2 regions of the Kytococcus sp. Marseille-QA3725 genome follow, and region 2 is predicted to be linked to the other one. Evidence: predicted binding sites of a transcription regulator. Region 2 holds the regulator's gene; the other holds the start of a gene.
The links. The regulator HrcA, encoded in region 2, represses chaperone genes, less so after heat shock. The targets are predictions, from matches to a motif close to TTNGCACTCGNNNNNNNCGAGTGCNAA.

Region 1 (5,533 bases), 970 kb from region 2:
CGGACATCACCTGGCCCGACGTCCACCTGCCGCGGATCCCCTGGCCGAGCCTGCCCAGCATCCCGTGGCCGAACATCCCCTGGCCCGACCTCTCCTGGCTCTGGCACTGGCTGAGCCCGCTGCGGCCGGTGCTGCTGTGGATCCTGGACAACGACAAGCTGATCTTCGGCGTGATCGTCGGACTGGCCCTGGCGCGGGGCGAGCTCAAGCGCCAGCGGGCCCGCCGGGAGGCCGCGGAGGCCGAGCGCCGCGAGGAGCTGCAGCGGCTGGCCTCGGCCATGCAGCAGGTGGTCGACCGCGGGCAGGCGCACCCGGGTCGGACCGCCTCCCGGGGATCGGCCCGTCAGGGCACGGACCGGTCGGCGGAGGGCTGACTCAGGCCGGCCACACCCCGCTGACGCCACGGCGGTGGGAGCCCAGCAGGTGGGTGTCCACGATGCCGACGGCCTCCATCAGGGCGTACATCGTGGTCGGGCCGACGAAGGCGAAGCCGTGCTGCTTCAGGGCCTTCGACAGGGCCGTCGACTCGGCCGACCGCGTGGGCACGTCGGCGACGCGCAGCGGGCGCGGGGTGTCGGCCGGCCGGAAGGACCAGACGAGGTCCACCAGCCCGCCCTCGGCGCGGAGGGCCACGGTGGCCCGGGCGTTGGTGATCGTCGCCTCGACCTTGCGGCGGTTGCGCACGATGTCGGCGTCGGCCATCAGCCGCTCGACGTCACCGTCGTCGAAGGCGGCCACCGCGTCGGCGTCGAACCCGGCGAAGGCCCGACGGAAGGCAGGGCGCTTGCGCAGGATCGTGGCCCAGGAGAGGCCGGACTGGAAGGCCTCCAGGCTGAGGCGCTCGAAGAGCCCCGTCTCGTCCCGGACCGGCAGGCCCCACTCGGTGTCGTAGTACTCGCGCAGCAGGTCGCTGCCCTCGGCCCACGGGGTGCGGGCCCGGCCGTCGTCGCCGACGACGACCTCGGACCCGGCGGGGATGCGGCTCACCCGGGCAGGACCCCGGTGGAGCGCAGGAGCTCGCCGAAGGCCTCCGCGCCCTGCGTGAAGTGGTAGCGCCGGGCCACGAGCCCGGCCTCGAGGGCCCCGTCGACGTTGTCCTGGCGGTCGTCGACGAACACGACCTGGGCCGGCTCGACCGGGAACCCGGCCTCGGCCTCGGCGGCCAGGACGGCCCGGAAGAAGTCCGGCTCCGGCTTGGCGACGCCCAGGCGGGAGGAGGTGTAGACCTCGTCGGCGAGGTCGGCGAAGGCGTCGCTCTCGGCGAGCCAGGCCGCCCGGTGCGGCTGCTGGTTGGTGCCCATCGCCACGCGGAGCCCCTCCTGTCGGGCGGCGGCGACCATCGCCCGCTCCTCGGCCAGCGGCGTCGTGCGGTGCCACAGGCGTGCGGTGGTGGCCGGGTCCGCCGTGTTGCCGTGCCCCCGGAGCACCTCGCCGATCACGTCCGCGAAGTCCGGGTCCGCCTCCTGCCCCGTGAGCAGGAAGACCTCGGCGGTGAAGATCTCGTCGAGCACGGCCCGGGCTCGCCCCCAGAGCTCGGGGTCGTCCTCGACCCGGCCGGTGGTGTCCCATCCCACGGCGAGGTGGGCGAGGGCCTCCTCGCGCCAGCCGTCCGGCATCCGCTGGATCACGGCGTCGGCGTCGAGCAGGAGGAGGCGGACTGCGGGCGGCTTCGGCATGGGGAGATCCTCCCATCCGACGCCGGCGGGCCCGGTGGGGCGCCCGGCGCTTTGCACTCCCGGGTCCCGAGTGCCAAAATCCCACTTGGCACTCGACGGCTCCGAGTGACAGGTCGCGGGAGACGTGGTCGGCACCAGTGCCTCCGACCACCCCGGCAGACGGCAGCGGGCCGTGCAGGGTGAAAGACACCGACCACAGGTCGAGGGGTCGACGCCGCGCGATCCGCATCGTGCGCGCAGGCCCCGTCCGTCGCGGGCGACCGGTGGTCATCCGCTACGCGTGTGGGAGGAAACCACCGATGGCCAAGACCATTGCGTTCAACGAGGAGGCCCGTCGCGGCCTCGAGCGCGGCATGAACACCCTTGCCGACGCCGTGAAGGTGACGCTGGGCCCCAAGGGCCGCAACGTCGTGCTGGAGAAGAAGTGGGGCGCCCCCACCATCACCAACGACGGTGTCTCCATCGCCAAGGAGATCGAGCTCGACGAGGCCTACGAGCACATCGGCGCCGAGCTGGTCAAGGAGGTCGCCAAGAAGACCGACGACGTCGCGGGTGACGGCACCACCACCGCCACCGTGCTGGCCCAGGCGATGGTCCGCGAGGGCCTGCGCAACGTGGCCGCCGGTGCGAACCCGATGGGTCTGAAGCGCGGCATCGAGCAGGCCACCCAGGCCGTCTCCGACGAGCTGCTGTCGATGGCCAAGGACATCGACACCAAGGAGCAGATCGCCTCCACCGCCTCCATCTCCGCCGCGGACCCCGAGATCGGCCAGGTCATCGCCGAGGCGATGGACAAGGTCGGCAAGGAGGGCGTCATCACGGTCGAGGAGAGCAACACCTTCGGCATCGACCTCGAGCTGACCGAGGGCATGCGCTTCGACAAGGGCTACATCTCGCCCTACTTCGTCACCGACACCGACCGCATGGAGACGGTGCTCGAGGACCCCTACATCCTGCTGGTCAACTCCAAGATCGGTGCGATCAAGGACCTGCTCCCGCTGCTGGAGAAGGTCATGCAGTCCGGCAAGCCGCTGGTGATCATCGCCGAGGACGTCGAGGCCGAGGCCCTGGCGACCCTGATCGTCAACAAGGTGCGCGGCAACTTCAAGTCCGTCGCCGTGAAGTCCCCGGGCTTCGGTGACCGCCGCAAGGCGATGCTGGGCGACATGGCCATCCTCACCGGTGGCCAGGTCATCTCCGAGGAGGTCGGCCTGACCCTGGAGAACGCCGAGCTGGACATGCTGGGCCAGGCCCGCAAGGTCGTCGTCACCAAGGACGAGACCACCATCGTCGACGGCGCCGGTGACGACGCCCAGGTCGAGGGCCGCGTCAAGCAGATCCGCGCCGAGATCGAGAACTCCGACTCGGACTACGACCGCGAGAAGCTGCAGGAGCGTCTCGCCAAGCTGGCCGGCGGCGTGGCCGTCATCAAGGCCGGCGCCGCAACCGAGGTGGAGCTCAAGGAGCGCAAGCACCGCATCGAGGACGCCGTGCGCAACGCCAAGGCCGCCGTCGAGGAGGGCATCGTCGCCGGTGGTGGCGTGGCCCTGCTGCAGGCCGCCACCAAGGCGTTCGAGGGCCTGAAGCTCGAGGGCGACGAGGCCACCGGTGCCGAGATCGTCCGCGTGGCCTCCAGCGCCCCGCTGAAGCAGATCGCCGTGAACGCCGGCCTCGAGGGCGGCGTCGTGGCCGAGAAGGTGCGCGGTCTGACCCCGGGCGAGGGCCTCAACGCGGCCACCGGCGAGTACGTCGACATGATCGCCGAGGGCATCATCGACCCGGCCAAGGTGACCCGTTCGGCGCTGCAGAACGCCTCGTCGATCGCGGCCCTGTTCCTCACCACCGAGGCGATCGTGGCCGAGAAGCCGGACGCCGACAACGCCGGCGTCGGTGCGGACGCGGGCATGGGCGACATGGGCGGCATGGGCTTCTGATCCCGGCTGCCGACCGGGCGGGAACGCCCGGCCACGCCTGACGCGGGCGGTCCCTCCAGCAGGAGGGGCCGCCCGCGTCGTGCTGTCGGTGCCGCTGACGACTCTGCAGCCATGTCGGACCAGATCATCACCTCCCTGGAGCGCGCGCTGGCGGCAGCGCCGGACGAAGCCTTCGCCCACATCCTGCTGGGTTCCGCGCTACGGGCGTGGGGGCGGCTCCGCGAGGCGCTCACGGCGACCACCCGGGCGGTCCAGCTGGACCCCGAGGGGCCCGTCGGGTTCCGGATGTCGGCCATCACCCTCAGCGACCTGAGCCGCCACCGTGAGGCGGTCGAGGCGGCGCAGGAGTTCGCCCGCCTGCAGGGGCAGCAGCCGGACGGCATCCTGCCGCTGCGGGCCCTGGACGAGATGGCGGCCAAGGGGCTGCACCGGACCCACCTCGCGCTCATCGCGAGCCTGGTGGCGGGCATGATCGCGCTGCTGGCCGGGTCGCCGCCCGTCGGTGGGCTGGTCTCCTGGGCGCGTGTCTTCGTGCAGGGGCGTCGCACCCGTCGGGATGCACGCACCTGAGCTCTCCGACCCTCAGTCCGCCTGGTGTCGGGGCAGGCGCACCGTCAGGAAGGGCAGGAAGGCCTGCGTGAGCGGCCCGATGGCCACCGCGTAGAGCACCGTCGCCACGCCGAGGGTGCCGCCCAGGAGGGCGCCGGCGACGATGACCACGACCTCCATGCCCGTGCGGACCACGCGGATGGAGCGACCCGTGACGCGGGCGAGTCCCGTCATCAGGCCGTCGCGCGAGCCCGGGCCCAGCTGGGCGCCCACGTACATCGCGGTGGCGATGCCGTTGAGGACGACCCCACCGACCATCAGGCCGATGCGCGGGAGCAGGTCGTCAGGGGCGGGCAGGAACGAGAGGGTCAGGTCGGCCGCCGGGCCGATGAGCGTCGCGTTGCCGATGGTGCCCAGACCCGGCATCTGGCGCAGGGGGATCCAGGTCAGGAGCACCAGGAACGAGACCAGGGTCACCGTGATGCCGAAGGAGAAGGGCAGGTGCGAGCCGAGGCCCACGTGGAAGACGTCCCACGGGATCTGCCCGAGCGTGCTGCGCAGCACCATCGCCATGGACGCGCCGTAGAGGAAGAGCCCGACCAGCAGCCAGGCCAGGCGCTGCGGCAGGTGACCGGCCCGCAGCTGGTCGAGGGGGCCGAGGGCGGCGAGCTCGGTCCGGCGAGAGCGGCGTCGCGGCGTCGAGGTGGGCATGCTGCATTGTGCGACATCGCCGCGGGCCGACCTACCATCGTTCGATGGATGACGCCCACGGCAGCGGCGCGGTCTGATGGCCCTGTGGATCGACCGGCCCGCCTGGCCGGCCCACGACACCCTGTTCAGCCACCTGGTGAGCGACGGCGGGCTGGAGGCCACAGGCACCGCCTCGTGGGTGGTGGCCGCGCGGGAGGTGACCGAGGCGGTGGCGGCGGTCGGGTTGCACCACGGGTGGCTCGACGGGGACCACGCGGACGTGCCCGCCTCGAGCTTCGAGGAGCTGCTCGACACCGGGGCCCAGCTGCGGACGGCTCGGGAGATCACCTCGATGCTCGGTGCGACCGGGCAGCGGTTGCGCAAGCGCAAGGGGGAGAAGTGCGTGGGGCGCACGGTGCTGGACGAGGACCGGCGGGTGGACGTGGTGCGCTCGCCGCACGCTCCGGACGCCCGGACGCTGGTGGGGCGTCAGGCCGTGGTCGTGGATGCGGCCGGGGACCTGCTGCTGGCCGAGGGGCCGGACGGGTGGGGGTTGCCGGGGCTCGCGGACCGGCCGGAGCGTGCGACCCCGGCAGGCCAGACGGGTGATGCGGGACGACCTGTCGGCTACGTCGACACCGCGACCCGGCAGTGGGCGGACGGCGGGGTGTCCGTCGGCCACGA
Region 2 (5,533 bases):
CGCGTCGTACAGCGGCCGCAGGTAGGGGTCGATCTTCTCGTTGAGCGATCCGGGGAGGAAGCCCAGGCGCTCACCGGCCTCGACCGCCGGGCGGGTCAGGATGATGCGGCTGACCTCCTTGGCCTGCAGCGCGGCGACCGCCTTGGCCATGGCCAGGTAGGTCTTGCCGGTGCCCGCCGGGCCGATGCCGAACACGACGGTGTGCTGGCCGATCGCGTCGACGTACTGCTTCTGGCCGAGCGTCTTGGGGCGGATGGTCTTGCCGCGGTTGCTGATGATGTTCTGCGTCAGCACGTCCGCCGGGCGCTCCGCGGTGCGGGCACGGAGCATTCCGATTGACCGCTCCACCGCATCGGCGGTCAGCGGGTGGCCGCCGCGCACCATCACCAGCAGCTCCTCGACGAGCCGCTCGGTGAGCGAGACCTCCTGCACCGGCCCCTCCAGGTGCAGCTCGTCCCCGCGGGCCAGCAGGTCGACGTCCGGGAAGGCGCGCTCGATCGTCCGGAGCAGCTGGTCCTGCGGACCCCAGAGGGAGACGAGCGACACCCCCTCGGGCAGGGTCACCACCGAGGTGGTGCGGGTCCCGGCGCCGGATCGTGCCCGGTCGTCGTTCTGGGAGCGGGACGTCTGGTCCGGGGAGGATCCCGTGGTCCGGGAATCGGGGGTGTGCTCAGTCATCGTGCCCCGATTCTAGGCGGTGGCAGGGACACGCGACCCGGACGCTGGGCGGCCGGGTGCCACCGGCCCCGGGTCAGCCCGGAGGCCACTGCAGCTGGCGCCCCCCGATGACGTGCAGGTGCACGTGGTCCACGGACTGCTGGCCGTGCGTGCCGGTGTTGGCCACCACCCGGTAGCCGTCCCCGGCCAGGCCCTCCTGGTCGGCCACGCGCGCGACCGTCTGCAGCAGGTCGGTGGCCGACTGCGGGTCGTCCACCGCCACGGCGGCCAGGTTCGCGTGGTGGTCCTTCGGCACCACCAGGACGTGGGTGGGCGCCTGCGGGTCGATGTCGCGGAAGGCGAGCGAGCGGTCGGACTCCAGCACGCGGTCGCCGGGCACGTCCCCGGTGACGATCTTGCAGAAGAGGCAGTCGGCGGTGCTCATACCAGCCAGCCTAGCCGCGCCCCCTCACCAGCGGAGGGCACCGCAGAGCAGCGCGAGGGCCACCGGGCCCGCGCTGCTCGTGCGCAGGACGTGGGGGCCCAGCACGACGGGCACCCCGCCGGCGGCGGTGAGGCGCTCCAGCTCGGCGGGGTTGATCCCACCCTCGGGGCCGATGACCACACGCACCAGACCGGGCTGTCCTTGCTCCGCCACGAGCGATCCCAGCGTCGGGAGCAGGCCGTCGGTGGCCACCTCGTGCAGCACCAGGGTGAGCTCGTCCGCATCGACACCTGCGCGGATGCGCTCGGCGAGCGCGACGGTGTCCACCAGCGGCTCCACCGGGGCCTCCCAGAGGCGACGCGACTGCTTGGTCGCCGCGCGCACCACCTGGGCCCACTTCGTGCGCCCCTTGTCGGCCTTGGGCCCCGCCCAGCGGCTGATGCTGCGCTCGGCCTGCCAGGGCACGACCGAGTCGACGCCGATCTCCACGCTGGTCTCCAGCGACTGCTCGGCCCGCCCGGCCTTCGCCAGGGCCTGCACGAGCTCCAGCCGAGGGCGCCCGGACGGCTCGGTGAGCGCCTCGAGCACCTCCAGGTCCAGGGTCGACTTGGAGGTGGCGGTCACGCGTGCGCGCACCCCGCAGCCGGCACCGTCGGCGACGAGCACCTCCTCGTCCACGCCGATGCGCTGCACCGTCGCGGCGTGGTGCCCCTCGTCGCCGGCCAGGGTGAACGACTCCCCCGGGGCGGCGAGGTCACCCTCGGCCAGGAAGAGCGGCAGCGTCATCAGCGCCCCGTGAAGGCGTCGCGCAGGCGGTCGAAGAACCCGCCGCCGTGCTGCTCCATGGAGGTGATGGTGCCGGTGGCCTGCTCCTCGCCGCGGATCCGGGCGAGCTCGCGCAGGAGCTCCTTCTGCCGACCGTCGAGGCGGGTGGGCGTCACGACGTTCGCGTGCACGTGCAGGTCGCCCCGCCCGTCACGGCGCAGGTGCCCGACACCCAGGCCGTTCAGCGTGAACGCCGTCCCGTGCTGCGTGCCCGCGGGGATCTCGACCTGCTCGGTGCCGTCGAAGGTCTCCACCGTCGCCGTGGTGCCCAGCGCCGCGGCCATCATCGGCAGCTCCACCGAGCAGTGCAGGTCGTCGCCCTCCCGGGTGAAGGTGTCGTCGCCCACCACGTTGAGCTCGACGTAGAGGCTGCCGGCGGGTCCGCCACCGGGACCGACCTCGCCCTGACCGGCCAGCTGGATGCGCGTTCCGGTGTCCACGCCGGCGGGCACCTTGACCTTCAGGGTGCGGCGCTCGCGCACGCGGCCGTCGCCGTGGCAGTTGGTGCAGGGGTCGATGATGACCTCGCCGGTGGCCTGGCAGGCACCGCACGGGCGGGTGGTCATCACCTGGCCGAGGAAGGAGCGCTGCACCTGCTGCACGTGGCCCTGGCCGTGGCAGACGTCGCACGTGCGGGTGCCGGTGCCCGGGGCCGTGCCGTCGCCCTCGCAGACCGAGCAGCGCACCGCGGTCTCGACGGTGAGGTCCTCGGTGTTGCCGAACACCGCCGTGCGCAGCGGGACGTCCAGGCGCACGAGGGCGTCCTGCCCGGGCTGCTGGCGCGAGCGCGGGCCCGCGGCGCCGCCCTGGCCACCGAAGAAGGCATCCATGATGTCGCTGAACGTGAAGGCACCGCCGGCACCACCGCCGAAGCCGGCCGTCGGGTCGGCGTAGGGGTCGGAGCCGCGGTCGTAGGCGGCGCGCTTCTGGGCGTCGCCCAGCACGTCGTAGGCCTGGCCGACCTGCTTGAACTCATCCTCCTTGCCGGGGGCGACGTCCGGGTGCAGCTGACGGGCCTTCCTGCGGTAAGCCCGCTTGATCTCCTCCGCGGTCGCGTCGCGGGAAACACCGAGGGTCTCGTAGTAGTCGTTCATGCGCTCTCCGCGCCGGCGGGGCCGGCGGCTGCGGGTCGGGGGTGGCTGTCGGGGTGGTGCTCGGGTCGGCCGGCGGGGCTCACCGGTGCTCCAGCACCTGGGAGAGGTATGCGGCCACGGCCCGCACGGCCCCCATGGTGCCGGGGTAGTCCATCCGGGTCGGGCCCAGGACCCCGAGGGATCCCACGCCGTCCTGACCGTACGTGCTGCTGACCACCGAGGTGGTCTGCAGTCCGCTGTGGTCGTTCTCGGTCCCGATGGAGACCGCGACCCCGGGCCGGGCACCGCCGGCGAGGTCGCCCGGGTCCGCGGACTGCAACAACCGCAGCAGCACCACGTGTTCCTCCAGGGCCGAGATCACGTCCTCCAGCGAGGCGCCGAAGTCCGTGGTGTGGCGCACGAGGCTGGAGGTCCCGGCCAAGGCGAGACGTTCCTCACGCTCCCCGGCGAGCGTGCCGGTCACCACCTCGGCCACCGCGGCCAGGGCGAGGTCCTCCGGGAAGCGACGGGTCACCTCGGAGAGGGCGCTGCGGGCCGAGGAGAAGGGCTGCCCCGCGGCGGCGCCGTTGACGCGGTCGCGGACCACGCGCAGGTCCTCCGAGGCGGTCGCCTCGGGCAGGTCGACCAAGCGCTGCTCGACCCGTCCGCTGTCGGTGATGATCACCACCATCGTGCGCGAGCCGACCGGCACCAGCTCGACGTGCTGCAGCGTGGACCGGGTGAGCGAGGGGTACTGCACCACGGCCACCTGGTGCGTCAGGGCGGCCAGCAGGCGCACCGTGCGCTCGACCACGTCGTCGAGGTCCATCGGGTCGGCCAGGAAGTCGCGGATGGCGCGTCGTTCGGCCGGGGACAGGCGCCGGAGCTGCTCGATGCCGTCGACGAAGCGTCGGTAGCCGGCGTCAGTCGGCACGCGGCCGGCGGAGGTGTGGGGGGCCTGGATCAGCCCCTCGGCCTCCAGCATCGCCATGTCGTTGCGGATGGTGGCGGCCGAGACGCCCAGTCCGTGGCCCTCCAGGACGCTGCGGGAGCCGACCGGCTCGGAGGTGCGCACGTGGTCCTCCACGATGGCGCGCAGCACCTGCATGCGGCGTTCACCGGACATCGGTCTCCTCCTGACGGGTCCGTCGTGCGTGGTCTCGTGGGGCGTCGCGAGCTGCCGCCACGGCCCACCGACTCTGGCACTCGCACACGCCAAGTGCCAGTCTACGCGTCATCGCTCGCTGCCCGCCGTACCCTGTGCGGCCATGGACAGGTACGGGACCGACGTGTTGGCCGGGGACTGGAAGCGGCCTCGCCGCGGACGCAGCCAGGAGGTGGAGGCGACCCCGGGGACCGTGGTCGAGGACGTGGCCACCGGCTGGGTGGGTGCCGTGGTATCGGTGGAGAAGGCCGGCGGGCAGCACGTGGTGCACCTGGAGGACGCGCGGGGACGCACCAAGGGGTTCCCCATGGGTCCTGGCTTCTGGGTGGACGGCAAGCCGGTAACGCTGGTGGCGCCGAAGCGCGCGGCATCCCCCCGGCCCGCGGGACGCGTGGCGCCGGGGCGGACGGCGAGCGGCAGCAAGGCGGTCGCCGACGCGCCGGCGCGCGTGGCCGTCGGGTCCCGCATCTTCGTCGAGGGCCGTCACGACGCCGAGCTGGTCGAGAAGGTGTGGGGCGACGACCTGCGCGTCGAGGGCGTCGTCGTCGAGATGCTCGACGGCGTGGACGACCTGCGCGGCGTCATCGAGGAGTTCCGGCCCACCGCCGACCGGCGCATGGGGGTGCTCGTCGACCACCTCGTGCCGGGCACCAAGGAGTCGCGCGTCGTCGAGGAGGCACGGCGGACCCCGCGCTACGCCCGGCACGTGAAGATCGTGGGGCACCCCTACGTCGACGTCTGGCAGTCGGTGCGGCCGCAGCGGCTGGGGTGGACGCATTGGCCGGTCATCCCGAAGGGGACCTCCTGGAAGCACGGCATCCTCGCCGAGCTCGGGTGGCCCCACGAGAACCAGGCCGACGTGGCCCGGGGCTGGAAGCGGATCCTCGCGACCGTCGAGGACTACACGGACCTCGAGCCCGAGCTGCTGGGGAGGGTCGAGGAGCTCATCGACTTCGTCACCGTCGGGGACGTCCCGCTGGGCTGACACCGGGCCGGAGTGCGCCGTCCACAGGTCCGCCCGTGGGCGCACGCACGGTGCGGACCACATGGGCACACTGACGACATGACCACCACACCTCCCCCGCCCGGCCCCGGGCACGGTACCCAGTCCTGGAACCCCACCACCGACAGTCCCCGGAGTCCCGAGGTGCCCTGGCCGGGTGGCGAAGACCGCCACACCGGCCCGGGCCACCAGCACGGAACCGGCCCGAGCCCGCAGACGGGTCACATGAATCGGACCGGCGCCGACAGCAACGACAAGCTCGTCGCCATGTTCTGCCACCTCTCGGGCATCATCGCCACCGTGCTGACGGGTGGTTGGCTCCCCTTCCTGGGCCCGCTGATCGTGTGGGCTGTGTACCAGGACAA

Region 1: a site for HrcA is predicted at 1,762-1,788, ahead of groL (chaperonin GroEL). Genes of this name have one in related genera too.

The regions. Positions count from the first base shown of each region.
Region 1 is NZ_JBUCLA010000001.1:53,642-59,174, forward strand. Features, by position in the region: gene ACY8FT_RS00210 (hypothetical protein) at 1-374, shown strand, start outside; gene ACY8FT_RS00215 (DNA-3-methyladenine glycosylase I) at 376-987, opposite strand; gene ACY8FT_RS00220 (HAD-IA family hydrolase) at 984-1,676, opposite strand; gene groL (chaperonin GroEL) at 1,976-3,610, shown strand; gene ACY8FT_RS00230 (hypothetical protein) at 3,722-4,180, shown strand; gene yczE (membrane protein YczE) at 4,193-4,870, opposite strand; gene ACY8FT_RS00240 (DUF4031 domain-containing protein) at 4,947-5,533, shown strand, end outside.
Region 2 is NZ_JBUCLA010000001.1:1,022,406-1,027,938, forward strand. Features, by position in the region: gene ACY8FT_RS04655 (PhoH family protein) at 1-678, opposite strand, end outside; gene ACY8FT_RS04660 (histidine triad nucleotide-binding protein) at 752-1,102, opposite strand; gene ACY8FT_RS04665 (16S rRNA (uracil(1498)-N(3))-methyltransferase) at 1,127-1,888, opposite strand; gene dnaJ (molecular chaperone DnaJ) at 1,888-3,021, opposite strand; gene hrcA (heat-inducible transcriptional repressor HrcA) at 3,101-4,126, opposite strand; gene ACY8FT_RS04680 (DUF3097 domain-containing protein) at 4,269-5,150, shown strand; gene ACY8FT_RS04685 (DUF4870 domain-containing protein) at 5,394-5,533, shown strand, end outside.